DNA from 3 places in the Streptomyces sp. NPDC001848 genome. Region 1 is predicted to be linked to each of the others. Evidence: riboswitches for the same ligand, from Rfam matches in the RefSeq annotation. Region 1 holds a riboswitch; each other region holds the start of a gene.
The links. A riboswitch is a leader RNA that binds a small molecule or an ion and turns the genes downstream of it on or off. The one in region 1 is predicted to bind S-adenosylmethionine.
Positions count from the first base shown of each region.

Region 1 (9,470 bases):
CTCGATGTCCCGGTCCGCCGTGATCATGAACGCGTCCGGCCGGGAGCCGCCCTCGTCGCCGGTGAGCCGGCGCAGCACATCGAGCCCGCTGCCGTCCGGTAGGAAGATGTCGAGCAGCAGCAGGTCCGGGTGCAGGGTGCGCACCGCCTCCAGGGCCTCGGCCACGGTCGCCGCCTCGCCGACCACCTCGAAGCCCTGGACCCGGCTCACGTACTCGCAGTGGATGTGGCTCACCCGGAAGTCGTCGTCCACGACCAGGGTTCGGATCATCAGCGGTCGCCTCCCACCGGCAACGCCGTCGTGAACAGTGCGCCCTGTGGCGCGGGTGCCGTGTCCGGCAGCGGCAGGACGACGGTGAAGACCGCGCCCGGGCCCTCGCTGACCGAGACCGTGCCGCCGTGCCGCTGCACCAGCCGGTGCACCAGGGCGAGCCCCAGGCCGCGCCGGGCGGTGCCCCGCTCCGGCCGGGTCGACCAGCCGTCCTCGAAGATGGCCTCGACGGCGCCCGGCGGGACCCCCGGCCCGGTGTCCGCCACCCGCACGGTCATCTGGTCGGGGCCCTCGATGAGGGTCAGGCACACCTCGCGGCCGCCCGGCGGGGGCGGTCCGTCCGCCGCGGCGTCGACCGCGTTGTCCAGCAGATTGCCCACGATCGTCAGCAACCGGCGCAGATGTGGCGGGTCCTGGCCGAGCGCGGAGTCGTCGTCGAGCACGATCCGCACCCCGCGCTCGGCGGCGACCGTGGTCTTCGCCACGATCAGCCCGACCATCAGCGAGTTCCCGATCCGTCTGCGCACCGACTCGGTCAGTGCCTGCCCGGCGCCGGCTGACCCGACGGCGAACTCGTAGGCCGCGTCGTGGTCGCCGATGTCCAGCAGCCCGGCCAGGGTGTGCATCCGGTTGGTGAACTCGTGCTGCTGGGCCCGCAGCGCGTCGGTGAGCCCGCGCACGGAGTCCAGCTCGCGCAGCAGTCCGATCAGCTCGGTGCGGTCGCGCACGGTGACCACGGCGCCGAGCTCACGGCCGCGCAGCGTGACCGGCATGCGGTTGACGACCAGGCAGTGCTCGTCGGTCAGGACGCTGACGTCCGTGCCGGTCAGGGTGCCGTCCAGGGCGCGGCGCAGCCGGCCGTCGGGCAGCATCTCCTCCAGGGTGCTGCCGAGCGCGGTGCCGAGCCCGAGCAGCCGCCGGGCCTCGTCGTTCACCACGGTGACCCTGCCGTCGGGGTCGAAGGCGACCACGCCCTCCCGGATGCCGTGCAGCATCGCCTCGCGGTCCTGGAACAGTCCGGCGATCTCCTCCAGTTCCAGACCGAAGGTGGTCCGCTTCAGCCGCCGTGCCAGCAGATACGCGGCCGCGGAGCCGAGCGCGGTGGCGATCGCGGCGTACAGGCCGAAGGTGGGCAGCTCACGCCACAGCTCGCCGAGCACGTACCGCTCCGGCAGTCCCGCCGACACCTCGCCGACCAGCTTGCCCGACGGCCCGTACAGGGGAGCCTTGGCATTGGCCGACCGCCCGGTGGCGCCCTGGTCGCTGCCGACGCGCGGACGGCCGTCCAGCACCTCGATCGGCTCGTTCACCGGTTCGCCGATCAGCTGCGGCATGGGGTGCGAGTGGCGGACGCCGCGCAGGTCGAGCACCACCACGTACGACGCCCCCGAAGCCTTCCGGATCCGGTCGGCGACGCTCTGCACCACGCCGTCGTCGGGGCCGTACTCGAGGGCTTGCCGGATCTGCGGCTCCGCGGCCGTGGTCCGCGCGATGGCCAGCGCGCGCTGTTCGTAGGAACGGTCGAGCTCGCTCCGCTGTGCGAACGCGAACAGCACGAAGCCGATCGCGCCGGTGAGACCGAGGATGAACAGCTGGTTGGCGAGGATCCGGGCGGAGAGCTTCCCCCTGCCGCCGCGGGTGATCCAGGTACGGATGGGCATCACCGGTGCCTCTTGCCCCTGTCGTACGTCGTGCCGGGCCCGGCCCCTGCGCCGCACCCGCGTGGCGCGATTGTGCCTGATGGCCGGAATCCTGCCCAGCCCCGTTTCACTGAGCAGAACGAGCAGAACTCCGGGTTACGCGGCTATCGCGGGATACCTGTGAAACAGCGACGTAACACCGGGTGGCCCCTAGCGTCTGCCTTCACCCGCTCCCGACGAGGTGCGGAACTCGACCCGACGAGGTGCGGAGCTCGCCCCTCGAGGCGTGGAAGGAGACGGCCCCCCATGGCTTCGCGAAACGATGTCGCGAAGAGCCCGATCACCGGTACGGCGACCGCAGGCGCAGCAGCGCGTGAGGATGCGCGCATCGAGATCTCCGGGCTCACCAAGCGATTCCTGACCCCTGCCGGTGAGGTGTTCACGGCGCTGCAAGACGTGTCGTTCACCGTGGAGCCGGGCCAGTTCTGCGCGGTGGTCGGCCCCACCGGCTGCGGCAAGTCGACCACGTTGAGCATGGTGTCGGGGCTCGACCGGCCCAGCGAGGGCTCGGTCAAGGTGGGCGGCCGTGAGGTGGACGGCATCACCGACGGCGTCAGCTTCATGTTCCAGGCCGACGCCCTGCTGCCCTGGAAGACCGTGCTCGGCAACGTGCTGATGGGCCCGGTCTTCCGGGGCGTGCCCAAGCAGCGGGCACATGAGCAGGCTCGTGACTGGCTGCGCCGGGTCGGCCTCTCGGGGTTCGAGGACCGCTATCCCCACCAGCTCTCCGGCGGTATGCGCAAGCGCGTGGCGATGGCCGCGGCCCTGATCAACGAACCCAAGATCCTGATCATGGACGAGCCGTTCGGCGCCCTCGACGTGCAGACCAAGGCGATCATGTCGACCGAGCTGCTGGCCCTGTGGGAGCAGATCCGGCCGTCCGTCGTCTTCATCACCCACGACCTCGACGAGGCCGTGGCACTCGCCGACCGCGTCGTCGTCATGACGTCGAGCCCCGGATCGGTCAAGGCGGTCTTCGACATCGACCTGCCCCGCCCGCGCGGCTCGGTCCAGGAGATCCGCTTCGAGCCCCGCTTCATCGAACTGCAGCACCAGATATGGGACACGCTGCGCGAGGAGGTGGAGCGCGCCTACGCACGCACCGCAGGAGGTAAGGCATGACCACGACGTCCACCGCTCCCGCCGCTCCGGTCAGCGGCGGCCAGGTATCGGCCGCTGCCGCCGCCAGAAGCGCCGCACGACGCCGCGTCGCACTGGTGTGGGCGGGCCGCATCGGCCTCGCGGTCGTCGTCATCGGCGGCTGGCAGGCGTTCACCACCTGGGGGATCGTCGACCCGTTCTTCTTCGGGCAGCCGTCCGGCATCGCCAAGCGGCTGGTCGACCTCTTCCAGAACGGCACCGAGTTCGGGTCCTTCTACTCGAACATATGGACGACGATCCAGGAGGCGCTCGTCGGCTTCGCCCTGGGATCCGTCACCGGAGTGATCTTCGGCGTGGCGCTGGGCCAGAGCCGCTTCCTCTCCGATGTGCTCGGCCCCTACATCAAGATGGTCAACGCGATCCCGCGGATCGTCCTCGGCTCGATCTTCATCGTCGCCTTCGGTATCGGCGTGACCCCGAAGATCCTGCTGGCCGCGGTGCTGGTGTTCTTCATCGTCTTCTTCAACGCCTTCCAGGGCGTCCGCGAGGTCGACCGCAACATCCTCGCCAACGCCAAGGTGCTCGGCGCCTCGCAGATGCAGATCATCCGCCACGTCATCGTGCCGTCGGCGCTCACCTGGATCATCGCCAGCCTGCACAGCGCCTTCGGCTTCGCCATCGTCGGCGCGCTGGTCGGCGAGGTGCTGGGCGCACAGAGCGGCCTCGGCCTGGTCATCAAGACCGCCCAGAACAACTTCGACCCCGACGGCGTGTTCGCGACGATGCTCGTCATCTCGGTCATCGTGCTCGGTGCCGAGTGGCTGATCAGCAAGCTCGAGCACCGGCTGCTGTCCTGGCGCCCCCCGTCCCCGTCCGAGGCGTCGAACGCCCTCTGACTCCGTTCCTCCCCATCCCCTCCGCTGTTCCCCTGTCCCACCCCAGAAAAGGAATGTGGCCAGCCATGTCAAGACGATCCGCCACCGTCGCCGCCTCCCTCCTCACCGTCCTCGCCCTCGGCACGGCCACCGCCTGTTCCAGCGGCTCCCACAGCGGCTCCCAGAGCGTCGGCAGCTCCGGCGGCGTGCCCACGGTGAAGCTCATGGTCGGCGGCATCGACAAGCAGATCTACCTGCCCTACCAACTCGCCCAGAACCTCGGTTTCTACAAGAAGTACGGCGTCAATGTGGAGCTGAGCACCGAGCAGGACGGCGGCGTCGGCGCCGAGGACGCCATGGCCTCGGGCCAGGTGGACATGGCCGGCGCCTGGTACAACCACACGATCGAGTTCCAGGCCAAGGGCAAGGCGGTCGAGGACGTGGTCCAGCTCTCCGGCGCGCCGGGCGAGCGTGAGATGTGCACCAAGAAGTCGGGCGTCACCTCGGCCGCCGACTTCAAGGGCAAGACCCTCGGCGTCACCGACCTGGGGTCGGGCACCGACACCCTCACCCAGTTCCTGGCCGCCAAGAAGGGCGTCAAGACCAGCGACTTCCACCGGATCGGGGTCGGCGCCGGCTCCACCGCCATCGCCGCGCTGCAGAACGGCAAGGTGGACTGTGTGATGACGACACAGCCGACGGTGGCCGCGATCGAGAAGAAGGGCGTCGGTGCCTCCGCGATCGACCTGGCCACCACGCAGGGTGCCACGGCGGCGATGGGCGGTGCCTTCCCCGCGGCCAGTATGCTCGCCCGCACCGACTGGGTGAACCAGAACAAGGCCACCGTGCAGAAGGTCGTCGACGCGCTCGTGGCCACCATGCATTGGATCAACACGCACAGCGCGGCCGACATCGCCGACAAGCTGCCTCAGTCGTTCGTGCAGAACCAGCTCGTGACCAAAGCCGACTACATCTCGGCCCTGACCGAGGACAAGGGTCAGTTCCTCCCGGACGGCATCATGCCGGCCGGCGGTCCGAAGACCTCACTCGCGACGGAGAAGTTGGTCGGCAACGTGAAGGGTTCGGTGGACCTCGGCAAGACGTTCACCAACGACTTCGCCATCCAGGCCAACAAGACCGAGGGATTCAAGACCACCACGACCCCCGCGGGGGCGGACGGCTGAGCCTGCCACCGACACGACGTCGCCCCGCCTGACCGCACCAGCGGCAGGCGGGGCGGTGCCATGTCAGACTGCGGCCGAGTCGCTCCCGACGTCGCGTCGCGAGACCGCCAGGTAGGCCACGAATCCGAGGATCGCGACCGTCCACGACAGGGTGACCGGGCCCAGACCCCAGTCCAGCCCGCCGCGCCTGTGGGGCAGGGCCATCCAGTCGGCGATCGACGCACCGAGTGGGCGGGTGATGACGTACGCGGACCAGAACGCGACCACCGGGCCGAGCAGACCCCCGCGGTGGGCGACCGCCGGCACAGAGATGGCGACGGCGTACAGAGCGACGGACCCCAGGTAGCCGAGGCCGATCGTCGCGCTCAGGTCGCCCGCGGCCGTGCCGAGCGCGAACGTGGCGAGCACGGCAGCCCAGTAGAACGCCTCGCGGCGCCGGGTGGAGATGCTGTGGATGGACAGGGTCCGCTCGCTCGCGTACCACAGGGCGAAGACGGCGGCCAGCGCCGCCAGGAACAGCGGCGTGGAGAGCGTGTAGGGCACGTGGAGGCCCACGTGCAGAACGTCGGCGGCCATCGTGCCGAACACGCTGACCATGACGATGGCCGTCCAGTAGATCCAGGCCACGTACCGGCGGACCGCGAACTGCAGGACCAGGGACCCGAGGAAGGCGAGGGTGCCGAGACCGACCGCGGGGATCGGGCCGAGCAGATGGCCCAGGTAGTCGGAGGCGGTCTCGCCCATTCCGGTCGTCAGAACCTTGATGATCCAGAAGTAGACGGTCACTTCCGGCACCTTGTTCGCCATCCCGCGTATCCGGGCGTGGGTGTGGGCGTCGGGTCGGTCATCAAGGACGTGCTCAGTGCTCATGACACGCACGATGACATGGCCATCTGCCGCTTTCCCAGGGGCCTTTGCCATTGCTTTGGGGCTTGATGTGCATGAGTTGCCACAGCGGCCCCGGAAGCTGAAAGCGACCTGAACACGAGGAGGGGAACCCGTGAGTCTCGCCCCTCGGCAGCCACCCTCTCACACTGCGGACCTCCCCCTTGACGCGGGCCGGAGCCGGATCGACACTCCAAGGGAGATTTCCTAGTGAACAGGTAGGGAAACATGGGGCGCCTGGAGCCGGTCGTCAGCCGTGTTCACCGCACGCGCCGGCAGTCCCTGCTGCTGACCTCCCGCCGTCACATCGATCTGCTGCGCGTCTGCAGCGCGAGCAGCCGCCGGCGCTGAACCGGCGGGGCCACGCCGCGCCCCCGCCACCCCGCGCCGTTCGCGTCGTGGAGCGCGCCTGCCCGTGGGCCACCACCCCCACACCCCCGCGTCCCAGAACCCCCGGGAGAGACATGTCCGCCCATGCCCTGACCGCACTCCCGTCCGCACAGCAACTGCCCGCCTTCCGCGGCCGGATCGGCTGTGACCCGCGCAGCGGCCACTACGCCGTACCGCGCCGCTACCGTCTCCACCTGTCCCCGGCCTGTCCGCACTGTCTGCGGATAGCCATCACACACAGCCTGCTCGGCCTCGACGACGTCTGCCCCGTCACGCTGCTGCCCGCGGTGCCCGACGGACCCGGCGGCGAGTACTCCGCGCTGCGTCCGCTGTACGAGGCCAGCGCACATCGCTACCCGGGAGCCGCCCTGGCGCCCGTGCTCAGCGACGACTGGTCGGGCCGGATCGTCAGCACCCACGCCCCGGACATCATGCGCGACCTGGCGCGGCACTTCGGCACGGACCGCCCCGCGCTGTATCCGCAAGGGGCGGACGTCGAGATCGAGGGCGTCCAGCGGCTGTGCGAGCAGGGCATCGACGCGGCCGCCCAGCGTGCCGGATGCGTCGACGCGGATCCGGAGGAACGGGACGCCGCGCTCACCTCGCTGCTGTGCACCCTGCGGTCACTGGAGGGACGGCTCGCCCGGCAGGACCACCTGCTCGGCGACCGGCTGACCGCCGCGGACGTGGAGGTGTGGGTCAGCCTGGTGCAGCTCGACACCGTGCACCGCTGGCACCTGGACGCCGCCGCGGTGCACCGCGTCGCCGGCCACCCGCACCTGTGGGCGTACGCCCGTCGGCTGACCTCCCACCCCGCCTTCGGTGGACACCTCGACCTCGAGGGCATCGCCCGGCGGCACCACGCGCACTGCCGGGGACTGGAGGCCGCCGGCGCGGCGGTGCAGATCCTGGACTGGGCCGCGCACATGCCCAACAGGACCGGCGCCGAGTCGGGTTGATGGGCGAAGGGCATCTCCGTCCATGTATCACCTGGTGGACGGGCGTTGACATCGCCTCCGGCGCCCGTATTCACTTACGGGCCAAGAGGTCATGAGCGTCAGCGTCAAGCCCTGGCTCGCTGACCGGCAACCCTCGCACCGCGGTGGGGTGCCCCAGGTGACGACCCGACCGGATGACGTTTCGGTAAGCGCGAGGCCCCACGGGCCGGAAGAGTGACGGTGACGGCGATGGACGCAGCTTCGAGGACGGCCGCTTCGCGGCTCCGCGGCTGCGTCCTGCTCTGCGCGAACCGTTCCGTCGACCTGCTCCGCGTCAACAGCGCACTGTGTACCACCCCGGGCTCTGCCCGCTGTCACGACTGACGGCCTTCTGAATCCCTGAGGCGCACCGCCGCCGTGGTGTGCCCGCGTTCCGTCCAGTCCCCGGTCCCGTGCGCTTTCCACCCCTCGTCACGCCGGCGGCTCCTGCCGTTGCGCCGGTGTCGTCGTACGCGCATCCGGGGTGCCCTCCCCAGCTGGAGCCTGCCATGCCCGAGTCCTCCGGCGCCGCCGTGTCCCTCGCAGCGGCGCCGTCCGCCGACACCCCGTCCCCACCCGCGACCGCCCAGCGGGTACTGCCCCTGCGCAGGCCGGGCCGCTGGATCGCCACGGCGATCGTGCTGGTCCTCGTGGCCCAGTTCGTCCACGGACTGGTGTCCAACCCGTTCTACCAGTGGGACCGCTTCGCCTACTGGTTCCTGCGCCCCACCATCCTCGACGGACTGCTCATCACTCTCGAAGTCACCGCCCTCAGCGCGGTGTTGGGCCTGCTCGGCGGAATCGTGCTCGCACTGGCCCGGCTGTCGAGGAGCCCGGTCCTGCGCGCGGTCAGCTGGACGTATGTGTGGGCGCTGCGCTCCATACCGCTGATCGTGGTGCTGATCTTCCTCTACAACTTCAGCGCCCTGTACAAGACGCTGAGCGTCGGTGTGCCCTTCGGCCCCGCCTTCTTCAGCTTCGACGAGTCCCGGCTCGCCACCGACATGGTCGTCGCCGTCGTCGGACTGAGCCTCAACGAGGCGGCCTACGCGGCGGAGGTGGTCCGCGGCGGCATCCTCTCCGTCGACCAGGGCCAGCACGAAGCGGCCGCCGCGCTCGGTCTGCCCAAGGGCCACCAGTTCCGGCGGATCGTCTTTCCGCAGGCCCTCAGGTCCATCACCCCGAACTACGTCAACCAGCTGATCGGCCTGGTCAAGAGCACCTCGCTGGTGTTCTACGTGTCGTTGCTGGACCTGTTCGGCTCCGCGCAGACCATGGGCAGCACCTACCCCGGCGACATCGTGCCGCTGCTGCTGGTGGTCACCGTCTGGTACCTGATCCTGACGAGCCTCGTGTCCGTCGTCCAGTTCTACGTCGAGCGGTACTACGCCCGCGGCGCCACCCGCGCGTTGCCGCCGACCCCGTTGCAGAAGCTCCGCACCGGTCTCGCCGATCTGCGGGCCCGTGCGCGCAGGGAGGCCGCCATATGACCACCGAGACGCTCCAGACCCGCCCCGCCGCCATCCAGGTGCACGACGTCCACAAGGCGTTCGGTGCGCACCAGGTGCTGCATGGCGTGGAGTTGACCGTACGGCCGGGGGAGGTGACCGTGGTCCTCGGCCCGTCCGGCTCCGGCAAGTCCACCCTGCTGCGGGTGATCAACCACCTGGAGAAGCCCGACCGCGGCTATGTCAGCGTGGGGGGCGAACCCGTCGGCGTACGCCGCCACGGCGACCACCTCAAGGAGCTGAGCGAGCGGGTCATCCTGGGCCAGCGCAGCCGCATCGGCTTTGTGTTCCAGAACTTCAACCTCTTCCCGCACCTGACCGCGCTGGAGAACGTCACCGCGGCGCCGGTGGCGACCGGCAAGCTGACCAAAGCCCAAGCCCGGGACCTGGCCCTCCAACTGCTCGGCAGGGTCGGGCTCGCCGACAAGGCCGACGCCTACCCGCGGCAGCTGTCCGGCGGCCAGCAGCAGCGCGTGGCCATCGCCCGCGCGCTCGCCCTGCGGCCCGGCGTGATCCTCTTCGACGAACCCACCTCCGCCCTCGACCCAGAACTCGTCGGCGAGGTGCTGGCCGTCATCAA
Region 1 covers NZ_JBIATP010000003.1:315,818-325,287, reverse strand. Annotated here, with positions in the region: gene ACFYZJ_RS07675 (response regulator) at 1-270, opposite strand, end outside; gene ACFYZJ_RS07670 (ATP-binding protein) at 270-1,931, opposite strand; gene ACFYZJ_RS07665 (ABC transporter ATP-binding protein) at 2,217-3,092, shown strand; gene ACFYZJ_RS07660 (ABC transporter permease) at 3,089-3,967, shown strand; gene ACFYZJ_RS07655 (ABC transporter substrate-binding protein) at 4,033-5,130, shown strand; gene ACFYZJ_RS07650 (hypothetical protein) at 5,194-6,000, opposite strand; gene ACFYZJ_RS07645 (hypothetical protein) at 6,244-6,366, shown strand; gene ACFYZJ_RS07640 (glutathione S-transferase C-terminal domain-containing protein) at 6,480-7,364, shown strand; SAM riboswitch class IV at 7,452-7,561, shown strand; gene ACFYZJ_RS07635 (amino acid ABC transporter permease) at 7,892-8,872, shown strand; gene ACFYZJ_RS07630 (amino acid ABC transporter ATP-binding protein) at 8,869-9,470, shown strand, end outside.

Region 2 (9,470 bases), on a different contig from region 1:
TTCGCGCGGGTGCTCGGGGCCTCGCGGTGCCGGTTCCGGTCGTCAGCTACGGCATGTCCAACCTCGGCCGGATCCCCGCGCACCCCGTCCCGGAGGACCTGCACCTGCTCCGCTTCGGCGCCACGGGCAACGCACCCGGAATGCCGCCCAAGGTGCTCGTCGCCGCGTTCGACGGTCGGCTGGTGGTGCAGAACGAGTACGACGGCTGGACCTACGGACCGGAACAGATGGGGCGCCTGCGCGAGACCCTGCGCGTTTCCCTGGAGGATCTGGCCCGTCGGCCAAGGGTCTAGAGTGAGGGCGTCAGCGCGTACCGAGGGAGACAGCCAGCCGTGATCACCGCGATCGTGCTCATCAAGACCAGCGTGGACCGGATCCCCGAGATCGCGGAGCGGATCGCCGCGCTGGATTCCGTCAGCGAGGTCTTCTCCGTCACGGGGACGTACGACCTGATCGCCATGGTGCGGGTGAAGGAGCACGAGGAGCTGGCGGACGTCATCCCCGGGCGGATCAGCAAGATCCCGGGGGTCGAGGCGACGGACACCCACGTGGCGTTCCGCACGTACTCCCAGCACGACCTGGAGGCGGCGTTCGCGATCGGGCTGGACTCCTGACCCGCCTGATCCGCTGAACGCCGCCTCACCGGTGGCGTGAGGACCTGGAGTTCTCAGACCGCCGGGACGCAGCGGCCGTTCTCCGTGTGGTACTGCCACTTCGCACCGTCGCGCACCAGTTCCTGCACGGCGTCGACGAAGCGCTCCACGTGCTCGTCGGGGGTGCCGGCGCCGAAGCTCACCCGGATCGCGTTGAGGGACTTCTCGCCGGGCGCCGCCTCGGGGGCGCCGCACTCGCCCTGGGTCTGGGGGCCGCTGCCGAGCAGGGTCCGGACCAGGGGGTGGGCGCAGAACAGGCCGTCGCGGACGCCGATGCCGTACTCGGCGGAGAGCGCGGCGGCGAAGTGGGAGCTGTTCCAGCCCTCGACGACGAAGGAGATCACGCCGACGCGCGGGGCGTCGTCGCCGAAGAGGGACAGGACCTTGACCTCGGGGACGTCGGCGAGGCCCTCCCTGACCTTGCGGATCAGGTGCTGCTCGCGGGCGACCAGGGTGTCGAAACCGGCCTCGGTGAGGGCTTTGCAGGCGGAGGCGATGGCGTAGGCGCCGATGACGTTCGGGGAGCCGGCCTCGTGGCGGGCGGCCGTGTCGTGCCACTCCACGTCCACTCCCCCGTCCGTCCGCCGCGTGACCTTGCGGCTGGCGCCGCCGCCCGCGAGGTACGGCTCGGCCTGGCACAGCCAGTCGGCGCGGCCGGCCAGGACGCCGGAGCCGAAGGGGGCGTAGAGCTTGTGGCCGGAGAAGGCGACCCAGTCCACGTCGAGGTCCTTGACGGACACCGGGTGGTGCGGGGCGAGTTGGGCGGCGTCCAGGACGATACGGGCGCCGTGCGCGTGGGCGGCCGCCGCCAGCTCGCGCACGGGCCACAGCTCGCCGGTGACGTTGGAGGCACCGGTGACGCACACCAGGGCCGGGCCGTGGGGGTCGCGGTCGGCGAGGGCGCGCTCCAGGGTCTCCACGGCCTGCTGCGGAGTGCGCGGGGCGTCGAGGTAGGTGACCTGGGCGTCGCGCCAGGGCAGCAGGGAGGCGTGGTGCTCGGTCTCGAAGACGAAGACCCGGCAGCCGGCCGGGAGGGCGGCGGCGAGGAGGTTGAGCGAGTCGGTGGTGGACCGGGTGAAGATCACCTGGTCGGTGTCGCGGCAGTCGAGGAACTCGGCGACGGTGCGGCGGGCGTTCTCGAAGAGGTCGGTGGACAGCTGGGAGAGGTACCCGGCACCGCGGTGGACGCTGCCGTAGTACGGGGCGTACGCCGCCACGTCGTCCCAGACGCGCTGCAGGGCGGGGGCGCTGGCCGCGTAGTCGAGCGCGGCGTAGGTGACGTCGCCGCCGGTGACGAGCGGGACGGTGACCTCACGGCCCAGAACGGGCAGCGGGGCACAGACGGACGGGTCGGCGGCAAGGGTGGGGACGGACATGGGTGTACTCCCGTAAGGCAGGCGAGACTCACCGGTGCCGGAGGCGCGCACGGGCGCAGAGGTCTCCACGGCACGGAGAGTGAAAGGAGAAAAGGGGTGCGGAGGCGGGGCTCTGCGGCCCTAACGCATTCGCTTGCTCACGGAAGGCTCCCTCGAACGACCAGGACCCCTGGTGACACGAGGGGTCCGCGCTTGCCGCAGACCTCGCTGCCTACGGCCTGGTCTTCACCCGGGGCACCCCGCCACGGACGGAGGGTTGCCGGACAGCCGGCCGGGGCCGAATGGCTGTCGCTCATGACCTGGTCAGGAAACTACGGCAGGTGATCACCCGCCCGCAACTTCTGTCCGGATACCGGGACGGGATCCCCGAGGGGATCCCGTCCCGGTATGTCACCGAAGCAGGTGGTGGCGCGAGCGCCGCCCCCAGCGCATGCCGGTCAGGACAAGGCTGGCCAGGAAGACCACCACGCCGATGATCAGGAGGTAGAACAACCCCTTCGCCACCGCGCCGATGATTCCCAGGGCGACCGCCACGAGGATCAGGAACAGCACGAACGCCATGGTGACCCCTTCCTGAGGCCCGGCAGGTCAGCGGCGCGCGAGGCGGCGTCCGCGGTCGTCGCCGGGCTCGTAGGCCCTGTCGTAGTGTTTGAAGATCTCTTCTTCGCGCTCGACCGGCAGGACGTCGTCCACGCCGATGGACGGCGCCTTGCGCACCCGCCCTCTGGAGTGCGCCACCTGCACGTACCCCGGTCCCACGGTCGCCTCGTCGAGGGGGACGAAGACGAGCCTGTGCCGGGTCGGCAGCCCGGTACGGACGGTGGCCATGGCCGGCGTGTCGGTGGTGGTGTCGACGTAGACGGCCTCGAGGGACCCGATCCTGCGGCCCTTGGCGTCGATCACGTCGCGGTTGCGCCACTCACGGATATCGGCTGAATGGATCATGCCCAGCCTCCTTGCGGCCCGCGGGGAGAGCTGCCACTCACCTCACTCTACTCCGGCCAGCCTGACCTGGCCTTTTCCGCCGGTGCGCGCGGCGTCACGCGTTGCTGGCGGCCACCCATCGCTCCAGGGCCCGCTTGGCCGCGCCGGAGTCGATCGACTCCGCGGCCCTGTCCATGCCGGCCCGGAGCTGGTCGGTCAGCGGGCCGTCGCCCGGATGCAGGGCGACCAGTGCGGCCGCCGAGTTGAGCAGGACGGCGTCCCGCACGGGGCCCTTCTCGCCGTCCAGCAGCCGCCGTGCGACCTCCGCGTTGTACGAGGCGTCGGCGCCCCGCAGCGCCTCCACCGGCACCAGGTCGAGGCCGACGTCCCGCGGGTCGAAGGTCTCCTCCGTGACCTTGCCGTCACGGACGATCCACACCCGGGACGTGGCGGTCGTGGTGAGCTCGTCCAGGCCGTCGTCGCCACGGAAGACGAGGGAGGAGTTGCCTCGCTCGGCGAAGACCCCGGCCACGATGGGCGCCATGCGGGGGTCCGCGACACCGACCGCCTGGGCCTTCACCTTGGCCGGGTTGGTGAGCGGACCGAGGACGTTGAAGGTCGTACGGATGCCCAGCTGGCCGCGCGCCGCTGCCACGTGCCGCAGCGCCGGGTGGAACTTCACCGCGAAGCAGAAGGTGATGCCGGCCTCTTCGGCCACCTCCGCGACCCGCTTCGGGGACAGGTCCAGATTGACGCCGAGCATCTCCAGCACGTCCGACGCGCCCGACGCGGAGGACGCGGCCCGGTTGCCGTGCTTGATGACCTTGGCTCCCGTGCCGGCGACGACGATCGAGGACATCGTGGAGATGTTGACCGTCTTCGCTCCGTCGCCGCCCGTACCGACGATGTCGACGGTCGCGCCCGGCACCTCGATCACGTTCGCGTGCTCGTACATGGCCCGCACGAGCCCGGTGATCTCCTGCACCGTCTCGCCCTTGGCCCGCAGCGCCACCACGAACCCGGCGATCTGCGCGTCCGTCGCCTCGCCGCGCATGATGCGGTCCATCGCCCAGGCCGTCGCGTCGGCGCTCTGGTCCCGCCCCTCCAGCAGGGCGTTCAGCACCTCGGGCCAGGAACGGCCCGCCGCGGTGTCGCCTCCAGCGGGGGTCACAGCGCTCATAAGCCGCTCCTGGGTCGGTGTCCCGGACTACGGGACGCGAGTCTCGAACAGGTCCACCCTATCCAGCCGGGGGCATGGCGAAGGGCCCCGTCCGGAGATCGGACGGGGCCCTTCGACCGTGGCGTGGCGTGCAGCGATCAGTGGTGGCCGTGGCCGCTCGTGATCTCCTTGTACTCCTCGACCGTGGGCTTGGGGATCTGGTTGTTCTCCCCGTAGTAGGCGTTGCTCAGCTTGGCGCGGAGCTTCTGCGAGCCCTTGATCTTGCGCTCGACGCCGTTCTCGTCGACCGTCGGGCCGAGTTCGAGCGGCTGGTACTGCTCGTGCGCCGTGAGCGTGTGCAGCTGCTCCTGGCTGAGCGGCTCGTGGACCTCGATGAACTCACCGTGCGGCAGCCGCTTGATGATGCCCGACTCGCGGCCGTGCAGCACCTTGTCGCGGTCCCGGCGCTGCAGGCCGAGGCAGATCCGCTTGGTCACGATGAACACGATGACCGGCACCACGAAGAACGCGATGCGGACGAACCAGGTGATCGCGTTGATCGACAGGTGGAAGTGCGTGGCCCAGATGTCGTTGCCACCGCCCAGCAGCATCACGAAGTACCACGAGATCCAGGCGGCACCGAAGGCGGTGCGCGTCGGGGCGTTGCGCGGACGGTCCAGGATGTGGTGCTCGCGCTTGTCGCCGGTGACCCAGGACTCGATGAACGGGTAGACCGCGATGGCGGCGAGGGTCAGCGGGAAGAGCACCAGCGGGACGAACACACCCAGGACGAGCGTGTGGCCCGCGAAGTTGATCTCCCAGCCGGGCATGGCGCGGATGAGGCCCTCGGCCTGGCCCATGTACCAGTCGGGCTGGGCGCCCGTGGACACCTGGTCCGGACGGTAGGGCCCGATGGCCCAGATCGGGTTGATGGTGGCGATCGCCGCGATGGCCGCGATGACACCGAAGACCAGGAAGAAGAAGCCGCCGGCCTTGGCCATGTACACCGGCAGCAGCGGCATGCCGACGACGTTGTTGTTCGTCTTGCCGGGGCCCGCGAACTGCGTGTGCTTGTGGTAGATGACCAGGATCAGGTGACCCACCACCAGGCCGAGCATGATGCCCGGCAGCAGCAGGATGTGGATCGAGTAGAACCGGGCCACGAAGTCGCCGCCGGGGAACTGGCCGCCGAAGAGGAAGAACGACAGGTACGTGCCGACGATCGGCACGGACAGGATCGCACCCTCCATGAAGCGGACACCGGTGCCGGAGAGCAGGTCGTCCGGGAGCGAGTAACCGGTGAAACCGGTGAACATGCCGAGGACGAACAGCAGGAAGCCGAACAGCCAGTTGATCTCACGCGGCTTGCGGAACGCGCCGGTGAAGAACACGCGCATCATGTGCACGAACATGCCGGCGAGGAAGACCAGCGCCGCCCAGTGGTGGATCTGCCGGACCAGCAGACCACCGCGGACGTCGAAGCTGATGTGCAGCGTCGAGTTGAACGCCTCGCTCATCAGCTGACCCTGCAGCGGCACGTAACTGCCGTGGTACACCACCTCGTTCATCGACGGGTGGAAGAACAGGGTCAGGTAGACACCCGTGAGGATGATGATGAGGAAGCTGTAGAGGCAGACCTCGCCCAACATGAACGACCAGTGGTCGGGGAAGATCTTCCGCATGTTGGACTTGGCCAGGGTGTAGATGCCCAGGCGTCCGTCGGCCCAGTCGGCGACGCGCTCGCCGGCCGGTGCCCGTCCGCGTGCTGCGGACCCGTTGCTCGTTGTAGTGCTCATCCGCGCTCCCAGAAAGCAGGACCGACGGGCTCCTCGAAGTCGCCGAGCGCTTCGAGGTAACCGTCCGCGTTGACGCCGATGCGCAGCTGCGGCAGGGCGTGACCGGCCGGGCCGAAGATGACCCGGGCACCGTCGGAGAGGTCGAAGGTGGACTGGTGGCACGGGCAGAGGACGTGGTGCGTCTGCTGCTCGTACAGGGAGATCGGGCAACCCACGTGGGTGCAGATCTTCGAGTAGGCCACGATGCCCTCGTGGGACCACTCGAGTTCCTTCTTGTCCTTGATGTTCTCCGGCTGCAGCCGGACGAGCATCAGGGCGGCCTTGGCGATCTCCACCTGGAAGTTCTCGTCGGTCTCCTCCAGGCCCTCGGGCTTAGCGAAGGTGAGCGAACCGACCTGGACGTCCGAGGGACGCATCGGCTGGTTCGTGTTCATGTTGACGATGAGCTTGCCCTTGGACCACATCGTGTGGCGCAGCTTCGTCCCGGGCAGCGAGCCGAGGTCCCGCAGCAGGAAGAGGCCGGAGAGCGGGAACATGGCCAGCGCGCCGAGCATCGTGGTGCGGATGAGCTTGCGGCGGCCGATCACCGATTCCTTGGCGCCCTGCCGGAAGTCGTCCATGACCTTGGCCTTGACCTCGGGCGACGCCTCGACCGGGTGGCGCTCGTCGGCGATCTCCACGTCGGACATCAGGGTGCGGGCCCAGTGGACCGCACCCGCGCCGATCGTGAACAGCGCCACGCCGAGCGTCAGGCCCAGCGCGAAGTTCATCGCGCTGATGTGCCCGATCGGGAAGACGTAGATCGACCTGTCGTTCGGGATCGAGACGTACGAGGCGATGAAGCCGATGGTGGCCAGCATCGACACGGTGAACAGCAGGGCGACCGTGCGCTCGGAGCGCTTGGCGGCCCGCTCGTCGATGTCCTGGATGCGGTGCTCGTGGGGCGGCAGGCCCGGGTCGGCGAACGGGTTCTCCTCGTCCGCGACGGCTACCGCACCGGACTCGGTGTCCTGCTCAGCGGGCAGGTTCTCTTCTGGAATGTCGTGGCTACTCATGACTTCTTGGCCTTTGCGGTCCGAGCGGCGACCCAGACGGCGACGACGATCAGCGCGCCGAGGCCGAAGATCCAGGCGAACAGGCCCTCGGAGACCGGACCGAGGCCGCCCAGCTTGAGACCGCCGGGGTTCTCGGTCTGGTCACCGTTGACCGCGTTCAGGTACGCGATGATGTCCTTCTTGTTCTGCTGCGACAGCGTGGTGTCCGGGAACGACGGCATGTTCTGCGGGCCCGTCAGCATGGCCTCGTAGATGTGCTTCGGGGCGACACCCTCGAGGCTCGGGGCGAACTTGCCGTGCGTCAGCGCGCCGCCCTCACCGGTGAAGTTGTGGCACTGGGCGCAGTTCGTACGGAAGAGCTCACCGCCCTTGGCGATGTCGGCGCCTTCCGGGCTGTAGTCGTTCTTCGTCGGGATCGCCGGGCCGGCGCCGAGGGAGGAGATGTACGCCGCGAGCTGGTCGATCTGGGTCTGGTTGTAGATCGGCTTCTTCCGCGGCACCTGGGCGCCCTGCGAGGTGGCGGCGGGCATACGACCGGTGCCGACCTGGAAGTCGACGGCCGCCGCGCCCACGCCCACCAGGCTGGGACCGTCGGAGCTGCCCTGACCGTTGGTGCCGTGGCAGCTGGCGCAGCCCACCTGGTAGAGCTTCTTGCCCTCGTCGATGGCGAGGGACTGGGCGGTCGTATCGGCCTGCGCCTTGGTCGCGGGCGCGAACGCTGCGTACAGCCCCCCGGTGGCCGCCAGCGCGAGGAGTAGGACGACGACAGCCGCCAGCGGATGGCGTCGTCGTGCGGAGAGCTTTTTCACGGATTACCCCGGTGTCAGGATCTTCTGCGTCGATGCTTCTGGGAGTGGATCGGGTCGTCGGGGGCGATCGGCCTCCCCCACCGGGGGACCGTCCGCCGCGCGGCGGCCGACTACCGGATCATGTAGATCGTGGCGAAGAGGCCGATCCAGACGACATCGACGAAGTGCCAGTAGTAGGACACGACGATGGCGGCGGTCGCCTGCTCATGGGTGAACCTCTTCGCCGCGTAGGTGCGGCCGAGGACCAGCAGGAAGGCGATGAGACCACCCGTCACGTGCAGTCCGTGGAAGCCGGTGGTCAGGTAGAACACCGAGCCGTACGGGTCCGAGGACAGCGAGAGGCCGTCCTTCTTGACCAGCTCGGTGTACTCGAAGATCTGCCCGCCGACGAAGATCGCACCCATGATGAAGGTGACGATGAACCAGCCCCGGAGCTTCTTCACGTCCCCGCGCTCGGCGGCGAACACGCCGAGCTGGCAGGTCAGGGAGGAAAGCACCAGGATCGTGGTGTTCGTCGCCGAGAACGGGAAGTTGAGATGGCTCGCCATCTCCTTCCAGTGAGCCGGCCCGGTCACCGATCGCAGGGTGAAGTACATCGCGAAGAGGGCCGCGAAGAACATCAGCTCGGAACTCAGCCAGATGATGGTTCCGACGCTGGTGAGGTTCGGCCGGTTGACCGACGGGTGCGCGTGCCCGGTTTCTACTGTCGTTGCTGTCGCCACGACCGACATTATGTCGGTCGCTTATCTCGCCCTCACTCCGGGGGGTGCCGTTCGGAGTGTCCGTACCGTCTGTAGTGCCCGGATGGCGCACCGAAGGCGGGTGCGCGCCGGTGTTGGCCCGGTGTTCCAGGGGGTAGCATCCGCACCGATGGTCCGTTCCGTACGACGACGACGTCCCGGAGGGAAGCATGCAGCCGACCGCCACGGTGCTGGTCTACAGCGACGACTCCAACACCCGCGCCCAGGTGCGGCTCGCGACCGGGCGCCGGCCGGCTCCGGACGTGCCCGAGGTGGAGTTCGTGGAGTGCGCCACGCCGGGGGCCGTGCTCAGGGAGCTGGACAAGGGCGGCATCGACGCGTGCGTGCTGGACGGCGAGGCGGCCCCCATGGGCGGGATGGGCGTGTGCCGGCAGATCAAGGACGAGATCTTCAACTGCCCGCCGGTGCTGGTGCTGATCGCCCGGCCCCAGGATGCGTGGCTGGCGACCTGGAGTCGCGCGGACGCGGCGGTGGCGCTGCCGGTGGAGCCGGTGGAGTTCTCCTCCGCTCTGGCTGCGCTGTTGCGGCGTAGGGCCCTTTTGAGCGCCTGAGAGGTGCCCGCCCCTGCCAGGGCGCCTCAGACGCTCTCCGGGCTCAGTCGTGCCGTCAGGGCGGGGTTCGGCGTGTCGGGGCTCAGGGCACTCCCCTTCTGCCACTTCTTCCAGTCCAGGTTCCAGTCGCCGAAGCCGTTGCCGAACGGTTCCATCTGCTTGCCGTTGGAATTGACGACCTGGACGATGTCGCCCTGGCGGACCGCGTTGTAGAACCACTGGGCGTACGCGGTGCTCATCCCCGTGCAGCCGTGGCTGACGTTGGCGTACCCCTGGGAGCCCACGGACCAGGGCGCGGCGTGCACGTACTCGCCGCTCCAGGTGACCCGGGCCGCCCAGTAGACGTTCAGGTCGTAGGAGTCGCTGGAGCCCGCCGAGATACCGAT
Region 2 covers NZ_JBIATP010000002.1:240,404-249,873, reverse strand. Annotated here, with positions in the region: gene ACFYZJ_RS04220 (hypothetical protein) at 27-293, shown strand; gene ACFYZJ_RS04215 (Lrp/AsnC family transcriptional regulator) at 333-614, shown strand; gene ACFYZJ_RS04210 (aminotransferase class V-fold PLP-dependent enzyme) at 668-2,029, opposite strand; SAM riboswitch class IV at 2,213-2,329, opposite strand; gene ACFYZJ_RS04205 (hypothetical protein) at 2,420-2,590, opposite strand; gene ACFYZJ_RS04200 (PRC-barrel domain-containing protein) at 2,618-2,974, opposite strand; gene trpD (anthranilate phosphoribosyltransferase) at 3,069-4,133, opposite strand; gene ACFYZJ_RS04190 (cytochrome bc complex cytochrome b subunit) at 4,271-5,908, opposite strand; gene ACFYZJ_RS04185 (Rieske 2Fe-2S domain-containing protein) at 5,905-6,963, opposite strand; gene ACFYZJ_RS04180 (c-type cytochrome) at 6,960-7,772, opposite strand; gene ACFYZJ_RS04175 (heme-copper oxidase subunit III) at 7,883-8,503, opposite strand; gene ACFYZJ_RS04170 (hypothetical protein) at 8,683-9,084, shown strand; gene ACFYZJ_RS04165 (Ig-like domain-containing protein) at 9,111-9,470, opposite strand, start outside.
Region 2: it holds a riboswitch for S-adenosylmethionine, as region 1 does, so the genes downstream of both, ACFYZJ_RS04210 (aminotransferase class V-fold PLP-dependent enzyme) here and ACFYZJ_RS07635 (amino acid ABC transporter permease) in region 1, are expected to answer to the same signal.

Region 3 (9,470 bases), on a different contig from region 1:
TGGCGCCCGCGTCGATGGCCTGAACCGTCTGCTCGTACGTCGCGTCCGTGTGCCCGATCGCCGCGATCACCCCGTGCTCGACGAGCAGCCGTACGGAGTCCACGCCGCCGGGCAGCTCGGTGGCGAGCGTCACCATCGCGGCCCGGCCGCGCGCGGCGTCGATCAGCTTGCGCACCTCCGCCGGGTCGGGGTCGCGCAGCAGCGCCTCGGAGTGCGCGCCCTTGCGGCACGGCGAGATGAACGGCCCCTCGAAGTGGATGCCGGCGATGTCGCCCTGCTCGGCCAGCTCCGACAGCAGGCCGGCCTGCTGGACGAGGACGTCCATGTCGTCGGTGACGGTGGAGGCGACGAGTGTGGTGGTGCCGTGCTCGCGGTGGGTGCGCAGGGCCTTCAGGACGTCGTCGGCCGACCCGGAGAAGGACGCACCGCCGCCGCCGTGGTTGTGGATGTCCACGAAGCCGGGGACCAGCCAGTGGCCGCGTACGTCGATGATCTCGGCGCTCTCGGGGGCGGACGCGGCGATGCGCGTGCCCTCGACGACCAGGCGGCCGTCGTCGACGACCCCGCTGGGCAGTACCACCCGGGCACCGGCGAGAACCTTCGTGGTGGCCATCAGACGGTTACCTCCGCAGGGTCAGTGGTTTCGAGGAGATCCCAGGCCAGAAGCCCGGCACCGAGGCATCCGGCCGCATCCCCCAGCGTGGCGGGGACGATCGGCGGCAGCTTCTGGAAGGTCACGCGCCGGCGCACGGCCGCGCGCAGCGGTGTGAACAAGGTTTCCCCCGCCTCGGCGAGCCCGCCACCGATGATCAGGGTGCGCGGGTCCAGCAGGGTGAGCGCGGTCACCAGGCCGTCGGCGAGGGCGTCCACGGCGTCCTGCCAGACCTTCCGCGCACGTGGGTCCCCCGACGCCACGGCCTTCGCGCAGTCGGCGGCGTCCGCCTCCGGGGCACCGGCCGCCTCGGCCCACGCCTCGCCCACGGCGGCCGCGGACGCGTACCGCTCCAGACAGCCGCGCTGACCGCACGGGCACGGGGTCCCCTCGGGCCGTACGACGATGTGCCCGATCTCGCCCGCGAAGCCGTGCGCCCCGGCCTCCATCCGGCCGCCGATGCCGATGGCGCCCGCGATCCCGGTGCCCAGCGGCACGAACAGGAACCGGTCCGCCCCCCGGCCCGCGCCGAGGCGCCCCTCGGCGAGCCCGCCGGTGCGCACGTCGTGCCCGAGCGCCACGGGCACCCCGCCGAGCCGGCGGCTCAGCAGCGCCCGCAGGGGCACGTCGCGCCAGCCGAGGTTGGCCGAGTAGGCGGCGACACCCCGCTCGGCGTCCACGATCCCCGGGACGGCGACGCCGGCCGCGGCCGGGGGTTCGCCCAGGTGGCGCTCGCCGTGCGCGCGCAGCTCGGCGGCGAAGGCGAGCACCGACTCCACCACGGCGTCCGGCCCGCGCTCGCGTCCGGTGGCCCGGCGCGCCCGGTGCAGCAGCTCACCCCCGGCCCCCACGAGGGCGGCCTTCATCCCGGTGCCGCCCACATCGAGGGCGATGACATGTCTCACAGGAACAGTGTCGCTCCTGCACCCCGAAGAGGTCTAGTCCACTCCGGGTGGTGTAGACCTTATCTTTTGGATATTCCGAATGACGAGACGGCAGGGCTAGAGCAAGTGCAGCGACGCGGGACGCACAGGACGGCATGGGGCAGGGGTCTGATCGCGGCGGTGTCCGCCCTCGGCATGACCGGAGCCCTGGCGAGCTGCGCGGGTGCGGTGGGCTCCGGGGGCGTCACCCTGCGGCTGGTGGCCGCGGACTACGGGGACTCGCCGGCGAACAGCTCCAAGAAGTACTGGGACCAGCTGGTCAAGGACTTCGAGGCGGAGCACTCCGGGATCAAGGTCGACGTCAGCGTCTACTCCTGGAACGATGTGGACCGCAAGGTCAAGGAGATGGTGGACCGGGGTGACGCCCCGGACATCGCCCAGATAGGGGCGTACGCGAACTACGCGGCGGCGGGCAAGCTGTACCCGGCCGACGACGTCCTCTCGATCCCCGTCCAGGCGGACTTCGTCTCCGAGCTGACCGATGCCGGCAAGGTGAACCGGACCCAGTACGGCATGCCGTTCGCCGCCTCCACACGGATCCTCTTCTACAACAGGACACTGTTCTCCGAGGCCGGTATCACCACCCCACCGGCGAGCTGGAGCGACCTTGCGACGGACGCGCAGCTGCTCAAGGCCAAGGGCGTGAAGTACCCGTACGCGCTGCCGCTGGGCCCCGAGGAGGCGCAGGCGGAGACGATGCAGTGGCTGCTCAGCGGCGGTGACGGCTACCTGGACGGCTTCGGCTCCTACGCCCTGGACTCCCCGCCGAACGTGGCCACCTTCACCTGGCTCAAGGACAACCTGGTGGGCAAGGGCCTGACCGGCCCGGTGGCACCGGGGAAGCTGAACCGCGCCGACGCCTTCGCCGCGTTCACGCGCGGCGAGGTGGGCATGTTGAACGGCCACCCCTCCCTGATGAAGATGGCGCGGGCCAAGGGCGTGAAGTTCGGCATGGTGCCGATGCCCGGGATCAACGGCCGGGCGAAGTCGACCATGGGCGTGGCGGACTGGATGATGGCGTTCCAGCAGCACGGCCACAAGGACCAGATCCGTGAGTTCCTCGACTACGTGTACAGCGAGCAGAACGTGCTGTCCTTCTCCCGCGAGTACGACCTGCTGCCGGTGACCAGCTCCGCGCAGGAAGCCATGGCGCAGTCGTCCGAGGACCAGGACCTGAAGCCGTTCCTCCAGGAGCTGCCGAGCGCGGAGCTGTACCCCGTCGGCAAGACGTCCTGGGCGACGGTCAGCGCGGACATCAAGAAGCAGATAGGCAAGGCGGTCGCTCCGAACGGCAACCCGGCGGCGATCCTGGGCCAGCTGCAGCGGGCGGCCGTGACGGCGGACAGCGCGGCCCACTGACGGTACGCACGGGGGAGCGTGTCGGACCGACCGGTTACGGTTCCGGCATGGACGACTTGAACCCGAGAGAGAAGGCCATCCTGGCCCTGGAGGGCCGCGGCTTCTCCGGGCCGGGGGCCAAGGAGCGGGCCATACGCGAGGAGCTCGGTCTCGCCCCCGTCCGCTACTACCAGCTGCTCAACGCCCTCCTCGACGACCCCAGGGCCCTCGCCCACGCCCCGGTCACCGTCAACCGCCTGCGCCGCGTCCGAGCGGCGCGCCGCGCGGAACGCTGAGCGCGCCCGCCCGTGAGCCGCGTCGGGCCGGGCGTCGATCCGTGCCCGGGGCGGACCGGCGGGCGGGCCGCATGGTGGGCGTTGGGGTGGTTCTCGTCCATGGTCGTGTTCGGGGTGGGCGGGCCGCAAGGTGGGCGTTGGGGCGGTTCTCGTCCATGGTCGTGTTCGGGGTGGGCTGGTGGGTGGGCCGTGAGGTGGGCGTTGGGGCGGTTCTCGTCCATGGTCGTGTTCGGGGTGGGCCGGTGGGCGGGTCGCAAGGTGGGCGTGTCCGGCGGGTCCGGCCCACGGTTCGGGCCCGCGGCGGGCCGGAAGACGCGCGTCAGCCGGTCCCTGCCGACCCCGCACCCGGGGCGGATCGTCCATCGGCCGCGCGGATCGTGGGGCGCGCGCCCGGCGCGCCCCCGTGACCCGTGGGTGCGCCCGGCCGTGCGCCGATAGGGTCGGACCCATGGGCAGCCACACGGACTCCTTGCCGACGCCCGCCACTCCGGCCGGGCGCGACGGTCTCGACGCCATCCTCGCGCGGCCCGAGCGGGCCGTCCTCGCCTTCGACTTCGACGGGACGCTCGCCCCGATCGTCCCCGACCCCGACCAGGCCCGCGCCCACCCGGACGCGGTCCCCGCCCTCGCGGCCCTCGCCCCGAAGGTCGCCTCCGTGGCGGTCGTCACCGGCCGCCCGGCCGGCGTCGCCGTCCGCCACGGCGGCTTCGGGGGTGTCCCCGGGCTCGAACACCTCGTCGTCCTCGGCCACTACGGCGCCGAACGCTGGGACGCCGGCACCGGCACCGTCACCGCCCCGGCCCCCCACCCCGGAGTCGCCGCGGTCCGCGCCGAACTCCCCGGTTACCTGGACGAGATCGGCGCCTGGCGTGGCACCTGGATCGAGGAGAAGGGCCGCGCCGTCGCCGTCCACACCCGTCGCGCCGAGGACCCGCAGGCCGCGTTCGAGGCCCTGCGCCAACCCCTCGCCGACCTCGCCGCCCGCCACGGCCTGATCGTCGAACCCGGCCGCATGGTCCTGGAACTGCGCCCGCCGGGCATGGACAAGGGAGTGGCCCTGTCGGAGTACGTCCGCGAGACCGGCGCCGAAGCGGTCCTGTACGCGGGTGACGACCTCGGCGACCTGCCCGCCTTCGCCGCCGTCGACACACTCCGCGCCGACGGCGTCCCCGGCCTCCTGGTATGCAGCGGCAGCGACGAGGTCACGGAACTGGCGAAGCGGGCGGATGTGGTGGTCGACGGCCCGCGGGGGGTCGTGCAGCTTCTGAGGGCATTGGCGCGAAGGCTCGATTGAGAGCGCCCCATAGGGGCGCGGGGAACTGCGCGAGAACCCCCCACCGGCCCGCACCCGTAAACGCCTCAAACCCCAAGCGCAGCCAACTGATCCAAGAACCACCGGGCCGGTGGCAGCGCCGTGGCCTGCGCAGCAAGCCGCTTCGAGCGCTCCGCCCGCTCACCCCCCGGCATCGACAACGCCTCGTGCAGCGCCGCCGCCGTGCCCTCGATGTCGTACGGGTTCACGGTCACCGCGTCGTCGCCCAGCTCCTCGTGCGCCCCGGCCTCCCGGGACAGCACCAGCGCGCAGCCCTGGTCGGAGAGGACCGGAACCTCCTTGGCGACGAGGTTCATGCCGTCGCGGATGGGGTTCACTAGGGCCACGTCGGCGAGCCGGTACGCGGCCAGGGAGCGCGCGAAGTCGTCCTTGACGTGCATCTCGACCGGGGCCCAGCCCGGCGTCCCGTACCGCTCGTTGATCTCCGCGGCCACTCGCTGGACCTCCACCGTGTAGTCCCGGTAGACGGCCAGGTCCTGGCGGGACGGGTACGCGAAAGCGACGTGCACCACCCGTTCGCGCCACTCGGGGTGGGACTCCAGCAGCTCCTCGTACGCCAGCAGGCCCCGCACGATGTTCTTCGACAGCTCCGTGCGGTCCACCCGCACGATCGCCTTGCGCCGGCTCCCGTCGGGGGCTGTGCCGATCTGCTCCCGCAGGATCGCCATCCGCTCGTCCACGTCCGGCTGGTGCGCCCGCCTGCGCAGGAACTCCGCGTCCGCGCCCAGACCGTGCACCCCGATCCGCGTGCCCCCGAGCCCGCCGACGAGCGCCTTGCAGCACGCGGTGAACGCGTCCGCCCAGCGCTGGGTGAGGAACGCCGCCCGGTCCGCGCCCAGGATGCCGCGCAGCACCTGCGCCGCGACGTCGTCCGGCAGCAGACGGAAGTAGTCCGGCGGGGCCCACGGGGTGTGCGAGAAGTGCCCGATCCGCAGGTCGGGGCGGAGTGCGCGGAGCATGCCGGGGGCCAGGGTGAGGTGGTAGTCCTGGATCAGGACCGCCGCGCCCTCGGCCGCCTCCTGCGCGAGCGCCTCGGCGAACGCCCGGTTGTACGCCTCGTACGACGCCCACTGCCGCCGGAACTCCCGGCCGAAGACCGGCTCGAGCGGCGTCTGGTAGAGCATGTGGTGCACGAACCACAGCACCGAGTTCGCGATGCCGTTGTACGCGTCCGCGTGCACGTCCGGGGCGATGTCGAGCATCCGGACCCGCTGGCCGCCGGTGTCGGCCGGATCCAGCGCGCCGCCCGTGCGGCGCACGGCCTCGCGGTCGCCGTCGTTCAGGGCCGCGCAGACCCAGACCGCGTCCGCGTCCGGGCCGATCGCCGACAGGCCCGACACCAGGCCGCCTCCGCCGCGTTTGGCGGTGAGCTGCCCGGAATCGTCCAGCGCGTACGAGACGGGGCCGCGGTTGGAGGCGACGAGGATGCGGGCGCCGTGCACATGCTGCGTGGAAGCCATGCCACGAAACCTAGCCCGAGCCGAAAACGCTCAAACGTACGGTTCGGCCGTATGCGGAGCCGTCTCCGCCATGTCCGGCGCCCGGCCGCGCACCACTCAGGCCACTTTCCGTTCCATGTATTCGGCGATCTCCGCCATCGGCGGCCTCTCCTCGGTGTCCACGGAGTACGTCCGGGGCTCGAAGCCGTCCGCGCCCCGCTCGAACTGCGTGAGGGCCGGGCGGATCAGATGGCCGCGGGCCAGGCGGAGCTGGGCCGTGCGGTAGATCGCGGCGGCCATCCGGCCGAGCGCCTGGCCGTCCTGGTGGCGGTGCTTGCGCACACCGACGTCGACCTGGGCCAGCGCGTCCAGGCCCACCAGGTGCAGCGCGTCCACCAGCATGCCCAGCTCGACGCCGTACCCGACCGGGAAGGGGAGCCGTTCCAGCAGGGAGCGGCGGGCGGCGTACTCGCCGCCGAGCGGCTGGACGAATCCGGCGAGCTGCGGCCAGTGCATGTTGAGCAGCGGGCGGGCCATCAGTTCTGTGACGCGGCCGCCCTGTCCCGCTGCACCGCCGAGCGGCCGGTCGTACATCGCCTTCACCAGGTCCACGTCCGGGTCGGTGAGCAGCGGGCCCACGATCCCGGTCACGAAGTCCGACGAGAACTCCTTCAGGTCCGCGTCGACGAAGCAGATGATGTCCCCGCCGGTGACCAGCAAGGAGCGCCACAGCACCTCGCCCTTGCCGGGCACGGCCGGTATGCGTGGCAGGATCGCGTCCCGGTGCACCACCCTCGCGCCGGCCGCGGCGGCGACCTGGGACGTGCGGTCGGTGGAGCCGGAGTCGACGACGACGATCTCGTCGACCAGCGGAACCTGCCGCACGAGGTCGTGGCGGATGACGGAGACGATCTCGCCGACCGTCTCCTCCTCGTTGAGCGCGGGCAGCACGACGCTGACCGAGGAACCCGAGGCTCGTTTCGCGGCCATGATCTGGTGGAGCGGGCGATCGGTGACGGACCAGGAGCGGGTGCTCAGCCAGCGCTCGACTTCTTCCAGCACAGTCTGCGGCTCCTCACATCGGTACGGGCGTGGGGGGTGAGTCGGGGAGGGTCAAACGGGTCTCTCTTGTGATCCATCTCGCGGTTCGGACGACTATCTCAACTCTCCCGGCCGTCGGTTACAGTCTTGAACAACGCCGGTGACCATCGCATGTCGGGGTCCCTCGCGGCCCGCGCCGGCGAAACAACCACATACAGCTCATCCAGAGGGGCAGAGGGACACGGCCCGATGAAGCCCCGGCAACCCTCCAGTCGGCTCTCGTCTTCGCAGGCGGGGCTCCCGGCTAGGGAAGGTGCCAATTCCGTCTCACGGCGAGGTGCGTCGTGGGGAAGATGAGGAGAAAGGGCCTCGCCTGACATGGCTGTGCAGACTGTTGCAAGCACCACCGACTCCGTGAACCTCGGCCCCGCTGCGGCCCTGTCCTGCCGCGAGTGCGGCCACCGGGTGCCGCTCGGTCCGGTCTTCGCCTGCGAGGAGTGTTTCGGCCCGCTCGAGGTCGCCTACGACTTCTCCGGCTACGACACCGAGGAGCTGCGGAAGCGGATCGAGGCGGGCCCCGCGAACATCTGGCGCTATGCGCCGCTGCTGCCGGTCCCGGCGGACGTGGCCGACAAGCCGAACCTCAACCCGGGCTGGACCAAGCTCGTCAAGGCCGACAACCTGGCGCGGGAGCTGGGCGTGACCGGCGGGTTGTATGTGAAGGACGACTCCGGTAACCCGACGCACTCCTTCAAGGACCGCGTGGTCGCCCAGGCGCTGGAGGCGGCGCGCGTCTTCGGCTTCACCACCCTGTCCTGCTCCTCCACCGGCAACCTCGCGGGCGCGGTCGGCGCCGCGGCGGCCCGGGCCGGGTTCCGCTCCTGTGTCTTCATCCCGCACGACCTGGAGCAGGGCAAGGTCGTCATGGCCGCGATCTACGGCGGCGAGCTCGTCGGCATCGAGGGCAACTACGACGACGTGAACCGCTTCTGCTCCGAGCTGATCGGCGACCCGGCCGGCGAGGGCTGGGGCTTCGTCAACGTCAACCTGCGGCCGTACTACGCGGAGGGTTCCAAGACCCTGGCGTACGAGATCGCCGAGCAGCTCGGCTGGGAGCTGCCGGACCAGATCGTGGTGCCGATCGCCTCCGGCTCGCAGCTCACGAAGATCGACAAGGGTCTGCAGGAGCTGATCAAGCTGGGGCTCGTCGAGGACAAGCCGTACAAGATCTTCGGCGCGCAGGCCGAGGGCTGCTCGCCGGTGTCGGTGGCGTACAAGGCGGGCCACGACGTGGTACGGCCGCAGAAGCCGAACACGATCGCCAAGTCGCTCGCGATCGGCAACCCGGCCGACGGTCCCTACGTACTGGACATCGCCCGCCGCACGGGCGGTGCCGTGGAGGACGTGACGGACGAGCAGATCGTGGACGCCATCAAGCTCCTCGCCCGGACCGAGGGCATCTTCGCCGAGACGGCGGGTGGCGTGACCGTCGGCGTCACGCGCAAGCTGATCGAGAACGGTGTCCTCGACCCGTCGAAGACGACGGTCGTCCTCAACACCGGGGACGGTCTGAAGACGCTGGACGCGGTGGCCGGCACCGGGCTGACCGCGACGATCCGCCCCACCCTCGAGTCCTTCCGCGAGGCCGGTCTCGTCTGACCTCCGCCCGCGCCAACCCACCAGCCGTACCCCGACCGGAGGTCACCCCCCGATGAGCGTCACCGTCCGCATCCCCACCATCCTGCGCACCTACACCGGCGGCCAGGCCGAGGTCACCGCCGAGGGCGCCACCCTCGCCGAGGTCATCGCCGACCTGGAGAAGAACCACACCGGTATCGCCGCCCGTGTCCTGGACGACCAGGGCAAGCTGCGCCGCTTCGTCAACGTGTACGTGAACGACGACGACGTCCGCTTCGAGCAGGGCCTGGAGACGGCGACCCCGGACGGTGCGGGCGTCTCCATCATCCCCGCGGTCGCGGGCGGCTGACGGTGGCTCACCCGCGCGATCATTACCCTCGGTAACGCGCGTCACTCACCGTTCATCGAATTGCCCTCTCCGTGAGAGAAACGGAGGGGGCAATTCTGCATGGTTGAGCGCGGTACAGTTGGGGAACGCGCTCCCGGTCTCCCCTTCCGGGTCCGCGAACCTCTGCCGCGCGCCCGACAAGAAGCAGCCAAAGTGTGCGGGGCTTTTGCGCCATTCATTCCCTTTGCCGGGCCCGACTTGCCCTGAAATCTGGTGAATTCTCGGTATATTCCCGACCGGCCGCACCCCGAATTCTCGTCCGATTGACCTGTTGCAGACGGCAGTTGGACAGATACATTCAGCCGCGGTCGACGCGTTCCGGCGCACGCCCCCAACCGTTGGGGGGTGAGGTCTGACCCGGATCCGCGAAGTGTGGATCTGTGCAAGGGCCAGTAATAGGG
Region 3 covers NZ_JBIATP010000013.1:141,306-150,775, reverse strand. Annotated here, with positions in the region: gene nagA (N-acetylglucosamine-6-phosphate deacetylase) at 1-613, opposite strand, end outside; gene ACFYZJ_RS26470 (ROK family protein) at 613-1,557, opposite strand; gene ACFYZJ_RS26465 (extracellular solute-binding protein) at 1,663-2,955, shown strand; gene ACFYZJ_RS26460 (DUF3263 domain-containing protein) at 3,003-3,230, shown strand; gene otsB (trehalose-phosphatase) at 3,679-4,524, shown strand; gene ACFYZJ_RS26450 (trehalose-6-phosphate synthase) at 4,590-6,023, opposite strand; gene ACFYZJ_RS26445 (glucosyl-3-phosphoglycerate synthase) at 6,120-7,064, opposite strand; SAM riboswitch class I at 7,260-7,403, shown strand; gene thrC (threonine synthase) at 7,422-8,702, shown strand; gene ACFYZJ_RS26435 (MoaD/ThiS family protein) at 8,755-9,030, shown strand.
Region 3: it holds a riboswitch for S-adenosylmethionine, as region 1 does, so the genes downstream of both, thrC (threonine synthase) here and ACFYZJ_RS07635 (amino acid ABC transporter permease) in region 1, are expected to answer to the same signal.